2 regions of the Psychrobacillus sp. FSL K6-2365 genome follow, and region 2 is predicted to be linked to the other one. Evidence: riboswitches for the same ligand, from Rfam matches in the RefSeq annotation. Region 2 holds a riboswitch; the other holds the start of a gene.
What was found. A riboswitch is a leader RNA that binds a small molecule or an ion and turns the genes downstream of it on or off. The one in region 2 is predicted to bind S-adenosylmethionine.
Positions count from the first base shown of each region.

Region 1: linked by a shared signal. The riboswitch ahead of MKY29_RS20115 (acyl-CoA dehydrogenase family protein) and the one ahead of MKY29_RS17985 (bifunctional homocysteine S-methyltransferase/methylenetetrahydrofolate reductase) in region 2 are both predicted to bind S-adenosylmethionine.

Region 1 is NZ_JBBOOO010000001.1:3,973,371-3,981,679, reverse strand. It holds gene MKY29_RS20125 (amino acid ABC transporter permease) at 1-454, opposite strand, end outside; gene MKY29_RS20120 (transporter substrate-binding domain-containing protein) at 672-1,523, opposite strand; gene MKY29_RS20115 (acyl-CoA dehydrogenase family protein) at 1,535-2,710, opposite strand; SAM riboswitch class I at 2,815-2,915, opposite strand; gene MKY29_RS20110 (catalase) at 3,078-5,114, shown strand; gene MKY29_RS20105 (FAD-dependent oxidoreductase) at 5,275-6,612, shown strand; gene thrS (threonine--tRNA ligase) at 7,233-8,309, shown strand, end outside.
Region 2 is NZ_JBBOOO010000001.1:3,578,541-3,586,849, forward strand. It holds gene MKY29_RS17975 (DUF817 domain-containing protein) at 1-468, shown strand, start outside; gene metH (methionine synthase) at 558-3,998, opposite strand; gene MKY29_RS17985 (bifunctional homocysteine S-methyltransferase/methylenetetrahydrofolate reductase) at 3,979-5,838, opposite strand; SAM riboswitch class I at 5,910-6,018, opposite strand; gene MKY29_RS17990 (NERD domain-containing protein) at 6,428-7,375, opposite strand; gene MKY29_RS17995 (protoporphyrinogen oxidase) at 7,492-8,309, opposite strand, start outside.

The sequences.
Region 1 (8,309 bases), 390 kb from region 2:
CAAGTGCTTGTGGGAAAATGATTCTTCTATATGCTTGAAAGGGACTTAAACCAACGCTAACAGCAGCTTCAAATTGACCTTTTTCTATGGACTCATAGGCTGATCTAATAACCTCTGCCATGATAGCTGCGAATTGTAAGGTGAAGGTAATGACGACAAATACTGCTGTATTTAAATCATGTAAATATAAACCGAAGTTATCGGCTAAAGCAGGTACACCGTAATACACTAAAAACAGTAGTACGATAGATGGTGTACATCTTAAAATCGTTATATAGAAGTTTGCTATTTTTTGAGCAATTTTACTCTTTCCAAGCTTCATCATAGCGAGAATCAAACCAAAAAAAGTACCGAAAATAATGGATAATCCAGCAACGACAAAAGTTACTTTTAAAAATGGAAGCAATATCGGAAGTGAGTTCCATATGTACGATACATCAAAGTATTTTTCCATATTGTGCATTATTCCCCCTATGATATTTTAAAGGCTACCTGTGCATCCTGCGCCAGGCAGCCTCTATCCCGAATAAACGGGCAGTGACACTTCCAATCCAAGGCTTTATTCTATAGTAACTACTTATAGGTGGAACAACTGCCCGTAAAACTCCTAAAATAAGGTGGGGTGAAGAAAACCCTACTAATTGTTGTTTTACGTTATAGGAATCTAACAATTATCTTTCAACTTGGTCTAACACTTCAAAAAGGTCTCGACCGTAGAACTCTGTACTGAGTTCATTTGTTTTCTTTTCTTCTTGTAATTGCTTAATAGCTTTATCGTAAGCATCTGCAAATTCTTGCTCTTTTTTGTTGAATAATGGCCATGTCTTGATAACTGCAAATTCATTGTAAACAACTTCATCTTTTAGATTATAGTAAGGACCAGTTTCATCTAAAACCTGTTTTTGGAATGGTCCTTCAATTATTACTCCGCCGTCAACACGCCCCTCATTGACCCATTGGATTACATCCACGGTAAATGCATCACCTGCATCTAGTTTTACAGGGTTATTAGGATTTGCTTTGTTGTATTCATCAATTACAGTATACTGCGCATTATTTGCGGCAATCGGTGCTAAAGAATATTCAGCAGTTGCAAAATCCTCTAACGATTTAATATGCTCATTTTCTTTTTTCAATACGAGACCTGCACTACTTAAACCAAGGAATTCCTTGGGGAAAATAAATTTTTCTGTGCGTTCCTCTGTCCAAAAAGCATTTTTCACACCAACCTGAAACTTGCCTTGCTCTACCCCGATTAATAGATCATCACTTGTAGTCCCTACATATTCAAATTCATATTCAGGTAGTAGTTCATCTACTAGTTTCATAATTTCTACATCATATCCAGTGGCGTTTCCGTTGTCATCCAACCATGAAATAGGTTTAGAGGCCATGTCATATGCTACTTTTACTTTGCGAACATCACCACCTTCTGATGAAGTAGAAGCCTCCCCGGAACTACAAGCCGCTAAAAAAGTTATGGATACTAAACCAACCGCCACTAATTTAAAATACTTATTCATGTTCATTCTCCTTATCCTTTTACTAAGTTTTTATTATTTACTTCTTCTAACGCTGAAAGTGCTAGTTTCTTAATAGTCATATCATCCATAGGAGGATTATGTAGTCCCGCTCGGACATCTCGATAATAGCGTTGTAGTGGATTAGTTCGCTGTAAGCTTTTGGCACCAACTAAACGCATTGCTTTATCAACAATAGTGATGGCTGAATTAGTGACTATATGCTTTGCCACGCTTACTTCATTAGAAAGTAGTTCTTTTGTAACATCATTGTCATAGGAAGTAGCAACTCCATAAATGACTAATCTTGCCTTCGTAAGCTCTAAATCTATTTCTCCTAAAAGCTGTTGAACGTTTGGCAGCTGTGCAATAGATCCGTTCAAGCTATTTGGTGAATGGGTATTGGCAAATTGTACTGCGTAGTCTCTTGCTGCCTGTGCGATTCCGAGATAGGTCGCTGGTATATGTAATAGCCACCCATTAATCTTTCCACCACTTGCGAACTCGGGGAGCTCTACTAGATTTGACTCATGAACGATTACGTTATTCAATACTAAGTCATTACTACTCGTTCCTCGCATGGATACAACATCCCAGGTTTCTTCAATGGAAAGGCCAGCTGTATTGCGAGGAATAAGGAAGAAACCAACTTTTTCTTTTTCCTCAATCCATGCAGATGTTAAAAAGTAGGATAGTACAGGGGATGCGGTCGTGAATATTTTACGTCCATTTAGTACCCAAGAATCTCCTTTTCTTATGGCTTTAGTTCCAGGCCTACCCCCACGCGTTGGGCTTCCAGTTTGAGCTTCACTGACAGAACGATTTATGAGTGCGCCATTTAATACTTCTGCTGCAAAAAAGTCGAGTTTCTCTTTTTTCCAAAGTTTGTTTTCAAATAGTTCACCAACAACACCTAAGCTCCAACCTACTGATAGGGCTGTGTTGGCATCAAAGCTAGCAAGTGTTTCTTGTAAAAGAACCATATCGTATACAGAAAATCCATTACCACCATACGATTCGGGTAGTGTAAGGCTTGCATATCCGATATTGATCAAATCATCCACGTTTTCTTTTGGAAAAATAGATTGTTCATCAATTTCGGCGGATTTACTTTTAAATTTTTCTTCTAACTCATATAACTGATTGATCCAATACTGCTGTTTTTCCGTTTTGATGTACAAGTTATTCACAGTTGTCGTCTCCTTTTGATTTTAATTATTCCTATTTGTTAAGTTGGTTTTAAATGCAAATAAAAAACCCTTTTGAAAATCAAAAGAGTAAGTAATTTTATGTACACTTATCTCTCAAGTTTCTTGCTGGAAGTAGCACCATACCATAGAAGTGGCGGTTGCTGAAGCATCATCGGACCAGTCCCTCAGCTTCTCTTAATAAGTAGTATGGAGTTGTGGGAATAATCGTACTACTTAATCTGCAAGAAGTCAATAGTAATTCTTATCGATTTAGTATGAATTAAGTGTTTGATTCTATTTTAGGGGTTTTTGAACTGTCATTCAGGGTATAAACAATAGTGTAGATATAAGTAGAGGAGGAGTTTGTTTGGATAAGAAAGTAACTGGAAATAGCAAAGATGAACAATTAGAAAAATTCCGTGTGGACGATCAAGGACAAGCATTGACTACGAATCAAGGACTAAAAATATCTGAAGATGAATTCTCTCTAAAAGCAGGAGAACGAGGTCCTACTTTGATAGAAGATTTCCATTTTCGTGAAAAAATGACGCATTTTGATCATGAGCGCATACCAGAAAGAGTAGTACATGCTAGAGGTTATGCAGCTCATGGGGAATTCGAATTATACGAATCAGCAAGTGAATTTACGAAGGCAAAATTCTTACAAACACCTGGCACAAAGACTCCAGTGTTTGTAAGGTTTTCTACTGTGGCAGGTTCACGTGGATCTGGTGAATTAGCTCGCGATGCTAGAGGATTCGCTACTAAGTTTTATACGGAAGAAGGAAATTATGATTTAGTAGCAAATAATATTCCTGTCTTTTTCATTCAAGATGCTATTAAATTTCCAGACCTGGTGCATGCTATAAAGCCAGAGCCACACAATGAAATTCCGCAGGCTGCGACTGCACATGATACGTTTTGGGATTTTGTTGCTAACAATCAGGAGACGGCACATATGATCATGTGGACAATGTCAGATAGGGCTATACCACGTAGCTTTCGTATGATGGAAGGGTTCGGTGTAAATACATTTCGTTTCATTAACGAGGCAGGTAAATCCCATTTTGTAAAATTTCATTGGAAACCACTACTTGGTACCCATTCAGTTGTATGGGATGAAGCACAAAAGATAAATGGGAAAGATCCGGATTTCCATCGTCGTGACCTATATGATGCGATTGACAATGGGGATTATCCTGAGTATGAATTTGGAGTCCAACTTATCGCAGAGGAAGACGAATTTAAATTTGATTTTGATATTTTGGATCCTACTAAACTATGGCCAGAGGAAGAGATACCAGTAAAAATTTTAGGGAAGATGACATTAAATCGTAACGTAGATAATGTATTTGCTGAAACTGAGCAAGTTGCGTTCCATCCAGGAAGTGTTGTACCAGGAATAGATTTCTCAAATGATCCACTACTTCAAGGACGATTATTTTCTTATACAGATACACAATTAATCCGTCTTGGTGGTCCTAATTTTCATGAGCTACCGATAAACAGACCTGTTTGCCCATTCCACAATAACCAGCGTGATGGATATGGAAGACAATCGATTAATGTGGGAAGAGTGAGCTATCATAAAAACTCTCTTGCTGGGAATACTCCGATACCTGTTAGTGAAGCTGAAGGTGGGTATTCGCATTATCAGGAGAAGATAGATGCTCGAAAAGTTCGTGCACGAAGTGAGAGCTTTAAAGACCATTTTTCGCAAGCTAAGTTATTTTGGAATAGCATGAGTAATCCAGAAAAAGAACATATTATTAGCGCATTTAGTTTCGAACTTGGTAAGTGTAAAGAATTGACTGTTCGTCAACAAGTTCTAGAGATGTTCGCGAAAGTTGATTTGGATTTATCGAATAAGGTAGCGGAAAATTTAGGACTTGTAGTGCAAGGTGTGAGTACTACAACTACTACAAAATCTTCCCCGGCACTTAGTCAGTTAAATACTTTTATGAAGCCACATACTAGAAAAATAGCTGTTTTAGTTGGAGAAGGGTTTGAAGAGGATTTACCTACAATTCTAGCAGATTTAAAAGCAGGCGGAACAATGCCAGAAATAGTGAGTGATCATCATGGATCAGTTGTTGGAGCTGATGGGACGTTGCTGCCAGTAGACCATACTTTCTTAACAGCTGATTCGGTATTATTTGATGCGGTATATGTAGCAAGTTTACATGGTAAAACAGCTATGTTTGAAAAAGAGGCTACGTATTTCATCAAGGAAGCTTATGCACATTTTAAACCGATTGGCGCTACATTTAGTGGTGAGCAACTAGTCGACAATCTTCACTTTACTGGTCAAGCTGGTGTACTCTCCAAAGAATCTGGGAAAATTTTCGTGGACAGTTTCTTAAAAGCTATTGCTACGCATCGATTCTGGAACAGAGCAGTATAAATATCAAGTGGGCATGTCCAACTATTAGGACATGCCCATTTTACATAGAATATAAATTATATAGTGTTAGTGAGAAAACCTTTGACCATTTTTCTTTGTGTATAATATAGACAGAGGTTTACAGATACTGAGTAGAAGCAAAAGCAGAGGAGGAAATTTCATGCATTATGTAATAATCGGTGGTGATGCAGCTGGGATGAGTGCAGCTATGGAAATTGTACGTAACGATCCAGACGCTCAGATTACAACGCTAGAAAAAGGGCATATCTATTCCTATGGGCAGTGTGGATTACCCTATGTAGTCGGAAAGCATGTTCCTTCTTCAACAGATGTAATAGCTCGAAGTGTAGAAATGTTCCGAAGTAAGTATGGGATTGATGCAAAAACAGGATACGAAGTGACGAAGGTGGATCACATAAATAAAACTGTATTAGGGGAAATCTTACAAACTAAGGAAAATTTTATATTAAATTATGATCGTTTACTTATAGCAACTGGTGCGACCCCAGTTATCCCAAAATGGGATGGTGGTCATTTATTAGGGATTCATACGATTAAAACGATTCCAAATACAGAGGCGATTATCTCAGATCTAGAAAATGTTCAGCAAGTTACAATAATTGGTGGGGGATACATCGGGCTAGAAATGGCAGAGAACTTTGTGGGTATTGGGAAAAAGGTGCGAATTATTCAAAGAAGCAATCAGCTTGCTGGTATATTTGATAACGATGTAGCATCTTTTATACATGAGCATGCAAAGGAAAATAATATAGAAGTATTATTAAATGAAGAAGTTCAATCGTTAAAGGGAGTTAATCGGGTAAATACGGTTATAACAGACAAAGGGAGTTATCCAACTGACTTAGTCTTAGTGGCTGTCGGAGTTAAACCAACAACTGAATTTTTAAAGGGAACTGGCATTGAAATGCAACTAAATGGGGCAGTTGTAGTTAATAATCATTTAGAAACGAATTTAGATAGTATTTATGCGGCGGGAGATTGTGCAACTCATTTTCATCGTATTAAAGAATTGAATGATTATATCCCTCTAGGAACTACTGCAAATAAACAAGGGAGAATTGCCGGATTAAATATGATTGGTCAACGGACAGAGTTTAAAGGTATAGTTGGCACATCCATCATGAAATTTTTTAATTTGGCACTTGGAAAAACAGGTTTATCTGAGAAAGAAGCAAAAAAGCTTGGTATTTCATATGAAGTCCATGTTCAGGAATCAACGGACATCGCAGGCTATTATCCGGGCAAGGAAACGATGCATATAAAACTGATCTACAGTGTTGGTGACCAACAACTTTTAGGTGGCCAAATTATTGGTGGAAATGGTGTAGATAAAAGAATTGATGTATTAGCAACAGCTCTTTATCATCAAATGACCTTTTCTGAGTTATTGGATCTTGACCTTGCATATGCTCCTCCGTTTAATGGAGTTTGGGATCCGTTACAGCAATTGGCAAAACGAAATACTGTAAAGAAATAAAAAAAGTAATGTTGACTATTTCCATTTTGTTGCATATACTAAAAAAAATAATTAGTAACTAGCGAAGAAAAGGACATGAATCATTTTAACTTTCTTATCAGAGAATGGGGTCACCGACTGAAAGCCCTTAAAGAAAAGCGAATGATTTACCACCTTGGAGCAATTATGGGGAACGCATTTATGTAATTATCCATAATCGGGAAACCGTTATCTTATATGAGAGCAAGCATCTATTTGTGTTGCAAATTAGGGTGGAACCACGACCACACTCGTCCCTTTACCGGGATGGGTGTGGTCTTTTTGTATTATGGAAAGTCAGTAAAAAATGATAATTTAATATTCAAGCGAAGAAAAGGACATGAATTATTTAAAATTTTCTTACCAGAGAATGGGGTCACCGACTGAAAGCCCTTAAAGAAAAGCGAATGATTTACCACCTTGGAGCAATTATGGGGAACGCATTTATGTAATTATCCATAATCGGGAAACCGTTATCTTATATGAGAGCAAGCATCTATTTGTGTTGCAAATTAGGGTGGAACCACGACCACACTCGTCCCTTTACTGGGATGGGTGTGGTCTTTTTTTAGGTGAAATTTAATTAAATTGGAGGAATTAAAATGTCAGTTAAATCAGAAGAAAGAGTTAATCATCAAAATTTAGGGCAGAGATTAGAACTGTTTATGTCGATGGAAGAAGCACCTGGTATGCCGTTTTATCTACCTAAAGGGATGATACTGCGGAATGAACTTGAAAATCTATGGAGAGAAAAGCATCAACGATCAGGCTATCAAGAGATTAAAACTCCCATTATGATGAAGCAGGAGCTTTGGGAAAAATCAGGGCATTGGGATCACTACCATGAAAATATGTATTTTGCAGACGTAGATGATCAAAAGTATGCGATTAAACCAATGAATTGCCCAGGAGCTGTCTTAATTTTTAATAGCAAACGAAGAAGCTACCGAGAGCTGCCTATTCGATATGCGGAACTTGGTCTGGTCCACCGCCATGAATTATCAGGGTCTTTGAATGGATTATTACGAGTTCGAGCATTTACTCAGGATGATGCTCATCTATTTGTTTTGGAGGAGCAGATTGAAAGTGAATTAGCAAAGGTGCTAGATCTTGTAGATGAATTTTACTCAGAATTTGGCTTTAGCTATAAAGTAGAGCTATCTACGCGCCCAGAGAATTATATGGGGTCAGTAGAGGCGTGGGGTAAAGCAGAGCTAGCATTAGAAACTGTTCTTCAGAGTAAGGGGGTAGAATATCAAATAAATGAGGGAGATGGTGCATTTTATGGTCCGAAGATTGATTTTCATATTTTAGATGCCTTGGGACGTAGTTGGCAATGTGGGACTATTCAACTTGATTTTCAAATGCCTGAGAAGTTTGGTTGCCAGTATATAGACGAGAACAATCAATTACAACAACCAATTATGATCCATCGTGCGATTTATGGATCCGTTGAACGATTCATGGCTATTTTGTTGGAGCATTTTCAAGGTAGCTTTCCGCTGTGGTTATCCCCAATCCAGGTCAAGGTATTACCCATTGCCGATGCGCATATTGAGTATGCGGAGGAGGTAAAGCAACAGCTAGAACAAGAGGGATATCGAGTGGAGGTAGACAATCGGGTAGAAAAAATTGGCTTGAAGATACGTGAAGCGGCTATGCAAAAGCATCCTTATATG
Region 2 (8,309 bases):
GTGGTTGGCGTGCCTTTATATAGCGGATTTATGTATGCCAGTGTTGCGAGTTATATTTGTCAAAGTTGGCGAAGAATGAATCTACATATGTATAATTGGCCGAAACCAATTTGGGCAGTTGGAATTAGCACTCTTATTTATTTCAATTTTTTTACCCATCATTTTACTTATGACATTCGTTGGGTTCTTAAATGCTTACTTTTAATCATCTTTTTCCGCACAGTAGTAACTTTTCAATTGAAGGAAAAGGTTTTTAAAATGCCCATGATTCTCGCGTTTTTATTGATTGGTTTTTTTATTTGGATCGCTGAAAATATCGTGACCTTTTTAGGAGCATGGCAATACCCTAACCAAGCGGAAACTTGGTCTCTCGTCCATATCGGGAAAATTAGCTCGTGGTTTTTACTAGTGATTATTAGCGTAATTATCGTTGCACAATTGAAACGAGTGAAGAGTCGTACTTTGTGATTGTTGTTTGGTTTAGGTGATTGATTATTGTTCAGCATTAATCGATTTCATCATCATAAAAACACTGCCAAGAAGGCAGTGTTTTATTTTTAATCTACAACAAAGTACCTAGCATCTGGATGTGCAAATACAATGGCAGAAACGGATGCTTCTGGTTCCATCATGAATTCTTCAGTAAGCTCTACTCCAATGATTTCAGGTTTTATCAAGCCAAACAGTTTTGCTTGATCATCTAGATTTGGACAGGCTGGATACCCGAAGGAAAATCGCTGGCCTTGGTATTTTGCAGCAAAACGATCGCGCATGGTAAAATCGGTTGCATCAGGAAAACCCCATTGGTCTCGGATTTCTTGATGAATTCGTTCGGCAAATCCCTCTGCTAGTTCTAGCGCAGTTGCTTGTAATGCATGACTTTCTAGGAATTTCCCTTGTTCTTTCAGTTTTGCTGCTTCCCCACGAACTCCATGTCCCGCAGTAACTAACATTAGTGCCACATAATCCATTTCTCCACTATCTACAGATTTTAAATAATCTGCTAGACAAAGGAAAGGTTGGGCAGATTGACGTGGGAATGTGAAACGCTCGATTTCTGTTTTCGAGTCGGTTGGGTCATAGATAATTACATCATCTCCATCCGCTTGTGCAGGGAAAAATTGATATACCCCTTGTGGCTTCAAAATATCCGACTGTAAATATCCAGTGACTAATTCATGTAAAGTTGTTGCCCGCTCGTCTTTCTCTGCTAATAGTTTTTCACTATACCCTTTTAATCCCAAATGATGACCTATCAATGTTCGCATATTCACATATGGGTGTAAGTGCGCGACGGAGTAATCCTTTAGTACATGTCTCCGAACATCCTTTGGTACATATACCCGAACATCATCACGTACGGTTTTTACTGGTTTTTCTAAAACAGCCACTGCCTGCTTTGCTGAGCGATTAGCTTCTGCAATTTTTCTTTTTTCCTGTTGAACTCCAAGTTCGACTAATAAAGTCTCTTTATCCTCTTCATTTTGCAATCGATTGGCAAGATCTAGTCCCTGCATCGCATCTTTTGCATATAGGACTGGTCCATCATATTGAGCGGAAATTTTCGTTTCGGTAAAACGACGAGAGAGAGCTGCACCCCCTACAAGTATAGGGACATCAATACCTGCTTCTTTAAAATCTTGAGCAGTAATAACCATTTGCTGTGCTGACTTTACAAGGAGTCCAGAAAGTCCAATAATATCGGGCTTTTCCTTTCGAATAACCTCTATTAAAGTCGCTGGAGTTACTTTAATTCCGACATCGATTACTTTATATCCATTGTTACTTAATATGATGTCTACTAAGTTTTTTCCGATATCATGCACATCGCCCTTAACAGTAGCTAGAACGATTTTACCTTTACCAGAGTCATCCTCTTTTTTCTCCATGAACTGCTCCAAATAAGCAACAGATGCCTTCATTACACCTGCACTTTGAAGAACCTCTGCAACTATTAACTGATTGTCATTAAACAATCGCCCTACTTCAGCCATCCCCTTCATCAAAGGACCATTAATGACATCTAGCGGAGCATTATACATTTGAAGTGCAGCTTCTAAATCAGGGATAAGTCCCTCTTTTGTCCCCTCAATAACATAATAAGCAAGACGTTCTGGTACTGTTTTTGGTATATCATCCTCGGTTTTTTCTTTCTTTTTATCGCGGTAAAAATCGGTAAAATCAGCAAGTGTCTGATCAGTCGTTGTAAATAATAGCTCATTTGCCATGTCGATTTCCAGTTTAGGAATAGACGCATATCTTTCAAGCTTTTCAGTATTTACAATCGCGTAGTCCAGTCCAGCTTGCGTACAGTGGTATAAATAGACAGCATTCAGCACTTCACGACCAACTGGTGGAAGACCAAATGATACATTACTAACTCCTAAAATAGTCAATGCTCGTGGTAGCTTCTCTTTTATTAGACGGATACCTTCAATTGTCTCAACTGCTGATCCTATATATTGTTGGTCTCCTGTTCCGACTGGGAATACAAGAGGATCAAAAATTATATCTTCTGGTGCAAGTCCCCATTTATTTACTAGTAAATCATAGGAACGTTCTGCGATTTCTAACTTCCTCTCCCTTGTCACCGCCATTCCTACTTCATCAATTGTTCCAACTACTACTGCCGCACCGTACTTTTTCACTAGAGGCATTACTGCTTCAAATCGCTCTTCCCCGTCCTCTAAGTTAATGGAATTGATGATTGCTTTTCCTTGGGAATATTTAAGTGCTACTTCTATTACTTTTTCATCTGTCGAATCAATAACAAGTGGTACTTTAACTTTTTTCACGACCTCTTTCATGAAGTTAGTCATATCCTCTAGTTCATCGCGGTCGGGATTTGCGAGGCAAATATCAATAACATGAGCTCCACCTTTAACCTGTGCTCGCGCAATTTCAGATGCTTCTTCAAACTTTTCATCCACGATTAAACGTTTAAACTTCCGAGAACCTATTACATTCGTACGCTCCCCTATGAATAAAGGACGCATTGACTCATCATATTGAAGAGGCTCAATTCCAGAAACAACATGCCCTTGTCGACCCAACTCTACCGGTTTACGTGGAGCAAGATCTTGTACTGCTTCTCGGACTGCTCGAATATGAGCAGGGGTCGTTCCACAGCATCCACCCACAACATTTAACCATCCCTTTTCAGCAAAGCCTCTTAGCTTTTTAGAGAGTGATTCTGGAGATTCATGGTAATGCCCTTCTTCATCTGGTAAGCCGGCATTTGGATAACAGCTCACATATCCATCCGACAACTCAGATAACGAGCGGATATGATCTGTCATAAATTCTGGTCCTGTCGCACAATTTAAGCCTACCGAAAGTGGTTTAATATGCTCGATTGAAATATAGAACGCTTCGATACTTTGCCCTGCAAGTGTCGTTCCCATTGGCTCTATGGTTCCTGAAATCATAATAGGTAGCTCTTTATTCAATTCCTTAAACGCCTGTTTGATACCGATTGTTGCAGCCTTCACATTCAGCATATCTTGACTAGTTTCCAGTAAGATAACATCTACTCCACCTTCTACTAAAGCCTTTGCTTGCACATAAAAGTCGTTCGTAAGTTCATCGAATGTGATACCACCTGTGACTGATAATGTTTTTGTCGTCGGTCCAATTGCCCCCGCTACAAATCTCGGCCAATCCGAAGTAGAAAATTCCTCTGCACATATTTTAGCTAGCTGAGCTGCACGAAAGTTAATATCATATGCCTGATTACCGAGATCATATTCATTTAACACTACAGGAGTTCCACCAAATGTATTCGTACAAATAATATCAGCACCAGCAGCTAAATATTCACGATGGACGTGTTCAATAACATCCGGTTTTACTATATTTAAATACTCATTACAACCGTCGTATTCATCCCCTCCGAAATCTTCGGGATTAAGATCCGCATTTTGAATCATCGTTCCCATTGCACCGTCAATAATTAGTATTCTTTCTTGGAGTTGTTGCTCAATTAGATGTTTGGACATAGCTGAACCCTCTCTCTTTCTTTCGATCAATCTCTTGAATATAATGAATTAATTCAAGAGACATATCGTATCGGAAAAATGGCGTAATTATATAAATACCGTTGAATAGCTTCGCTGCTGTATCTATTAATTCCTTTGAAATTTGGATACCTTCTGCAGTAGCTAGCTCTCTATCATCTCCACATAAACGCATACGCTCCAGTACCTCTTCGGACAATTTTATACCTGGTACTTCGTTGTGAAGGAATTCTGAATTACGACTATTAGTCAGTGGCATAATTCCAATGAAAATAGGGGTTGATAAATGCTTAGTCGCTTCATAAATTTCATGAATTTTATCTTTCGAGTAGACAGGTTGTGTGATGAAATAATCTGCTCCACATTCTATTTTCTTCTCTAGTCGCTTTACTGCACGGTCCAGAACACGAACGTTCGGATTAAAAGCAGCAGCTACGGAGAAATTAGCTTTTTTTCGTAGTGACTTTCCTGAGAAAGAAATACCTTCATTTAATTGTTTGATTAGTTGTATCAATTCTAGGCTTGATACATCATAAACACTTGTCGCCCCAGGGAAATCACCAATTTTCGTCGGGTCTCCAGTTACAGCAAGAATATCATGGATTCCAAGCGCATCCAGCCCCATTAAATGAGATTGAAGACCGATTAAATTACGGTCACGGCATGTAATATGAGCAAGCGGTCTAATATTTTTTTGGTGTTTTAACATCGAGCCCATTGCCATATTACTAATACGTGGGGAGGCTAATGAGTTATCCGCCATTGTCACTGCATCAATTCCAGCAGCATATAGCTTTTCTGAACCTTCCATGAATGTAGTCGTGTCAAGATGACGAGGAGTGTCTAGCTCAACAATAATCGTCCTTTCTATTTTTGCTTTTTCATGGAGAGCCAGTGTGTTAGTCGGCTTGGCGTCTTGAATAATAATCGGCTTTCTGTTTTCAACAACCTTACTCGTAATCGGCGCTAAATGACCAATATGTTTTTTTACTGCTTCGATATGCTTTGGTGTCGTCCCGCAGCAACCTCCTATTAGTCGTACTCCAGCATCCCTAAGATATAACGCCGCTTTTCCAAAATATTCAGCATCGGACTCATAGACAATTCGCCCTTCATCTATATCCAGTAAACTAGCATTTGGATAAGCAGAGAGAAAAGCCTTATTCGGAAGTTTTACTCCTTCAAATGCTTGAATTGTATGATGGGGACCTAGTCGACAGTTGACTCCAACTATGTTCGCTCCAATTGCTTCAAGCTGAAGCAGAGCATCATTAAGTGGTAAGCCATTTTGCAAAATACCAGGCTCATGCATGGATACTTGGGCTATAATTGGTATATCAGTTAAGGTACGAAGATGAGTCACAGTAGTCTTTAATTCTTCTAAGTCATAATAGGTTTCGAGTAATAAACCATCTGGATCTCCCGCTAACAGCTGGATGGCTTGCTGATCGAGTGAATGGATAATCTCACCGAGCATGGCATCACTTTTCCGAATTCCTCTAATGCCCCCAATCGTACCGAGGACAAATTGGTTTCCGGGTGCAGCAGCTCTTTTAGCAATTTGGATAGCCGCTTCATTTATTTCTTTCACTTGGTTTTCTAGCCCGTAACGCGCCAATTTAATGGCATTCGCTCCATACGTATTCGTTTGAATAATATCTGCTCCGGCCTCAATATAATCCTGATGTATCTTCTCAATGATTTCCGGCTTTTGAATGTTTAATTCTTCATTGCAATAGTCAATTCCGTACGAATAAAGTAGCGTACCCATTGCCCCATCCGCTGTCAGTATAGACGACTGTAACTTCTCTAATAAACCCATTTGTATCCATCCTCTCCATATAAAAAAGCCTTCCATGAAAAGAAGGCTTTACGAGTATGCAAGATACCACCTTCTCATCTTTCAGACTTTGTTAAGTCTGCTGGATTTAGCACCTGACCAATTAATTGGCTGGTTGCTGAAGCTTCGTAGGGCCAGTCCCTCGGCTTCTCTTGATAAGAATTTCATTATTCAATTTTTTAATTAAACATATCGTACCTTTATTCCATTAAAGCGTCAAGATGTGTTTTGAATTTTCTATACACTTCTCTTAGTGTTTATTTATCCTATTTAAGTGATTTTCTTCTACATTCTAGCGATTCTTCACTGCATTCTAGCGATTCTCCTCTACATTCTAGCGATTCTTCGCTGCATTCTAGCGATTCTTCTCTACATTCTAGCGATTCTTCGCTACATTCTAGCGATTCTCCGCTACATTCTAGCGATTCTCCACTACATTCTAGCGATTCTCCTCTACATTCTAGCGATTCTCCTCTACATTCTAGCGATTCTTCGCTGCATTCTAGCGATTCTTCGCTGCATTCTAGCGATTCACTCTTTTTCTATCTTTTTCAGTATATGCACAGGTGCTTTACCATATCCATTTATACTTAGTGTTTCTGGATGTTCCTATCTTGGTTAAATTCATTGATTGCAAGATTCTGTGCGCGATATATTTTGATTCTAAATGAAGAAAGTCTCTACATTGTTTATTAGTTATAGTATCGCTAATCAGCATAAACCAATCCCTTATGGCCTTTTCATGTCCGAGTTTATCAAAATAGCCACAACGAGGACAAGTCCAGCCATTTTTTCTTTTTTCCATTCCATGAAAATCACAGCTTTCACACTGGACACCGCTTCTTAAATCTTTAGGATTAATACCCCAGCGTCCGCACATTGGAAAGGGAATATAAGTTTGTTGACCTACTTTTATTTGATTTTCAAATTTTTTCATTTTTTCAGAATCAAAATATACATTTTCGCGGGGAAGATTACGTAAATATACTGGGATGGTTTGGGGAAGAATAGCACTAAGTTTTTTCGGTGGTTCAATTACTCTCACTTTTGGATTGCTAAGAACAATCACACCGTATATTGGGATTGTCAGTCCATGATTTCCCAGCCATTCTTGTAGCAAATGAATATTTCGCGATAACTGGATTTCTGGGCTTTCAAAAACATCGATTTTACCATCGAGTGTTTCGCGCTCTAACTGCGCAGGGTTTTGTTTGAAAAATAACTTCCCACTTATATTTTTACTTTCGAGAATTACTAAGAAATAGGGAGTAAGAAAGATAGCATCTATTTGGAACTTACCGTTTGAATCTAATCCGATATTTTCAACGAAAAAGTATTCAAAAGGAAATGTATATTTCGCAAAAACTTCACTTATTCTACGTTCACCTTGCAGTCCAGCTTTTGCTGCCTTTTCTTTAGCTAAGATTATCTCCTTTTGAGGATGTGTATCATTCAATCTTTTTGCTAACATTTGTAAACCAATTAAATTATATTCGCAAGAATCCATTACTTTAAGCATACTTCACCTCCAATTGAATCGTAGCACAACAAAAGAAAATGTAAATTTCACCAAATAAGCAACTATTCAATTTTCCCCATAAAAAAATGGCCAAAAATGAATTTTGGCCAGCAAACTTAATCAACTATTGAATTTATAATATTTTCTGCTGTTTCTCTACCGTTCTTAATGCAAGCTACAATTCCAACCCCGTAATAAGAACAACCAGCCAACACCACATTTGGCATCTCATCAGCCATCTTAGCTGTTAATGATTGAATTGCATCCCCGTGTGCTAGATGATAATTTGGCATTTGATCATTCCATTTTGTTACTTCTATTACCTCAGGTTTTCCCGTTAATTTCAAGCTCATTTTAATATCTTGGAGCGCAACCTCTACTAGCTCTTCTTCACTCATATTCTTCATGCTCTCAAAGGCTAGACTTGAACTCTTATAGAACATACGAACAAGTAATTTATTGTTTTTTGACGTGTGTGTCCATTTACGACTTGTCCACGTACATGCATTACATTTCACATCACTATTTTCGGATACGATAAAACCAGTGCCCTCTGCTGGAAGCTGATTATCTGGAATATCAAATCCAAGATATACACTAATAAGGGATGAATTTTTTAGTCTATTGAAATCGGTATCCAACTGTTCATCTTGAAGAATCAGCTGCGCTACATTATGAGGAGTAGCTAGCACTACACTATCTGCTTCAACCGTTTCCCCATTAGTCAATAAAACCGAATAACGTCCATCCTTCTTCTCTACTTTCTTTGTTGCCACACCTTTAATAATCGTAGATTCGCCCAGCACTTCCTCTAAGCGATCAATTAGTGTGGAAAGTCCATTTTGGAAAGAAATGAACTTTTTATTAGCTGCTGCTTGGAATTGTGCTCTGTTTTCCTCTAACCCCTTAATTATACTGCCGTATTTATTTTTAT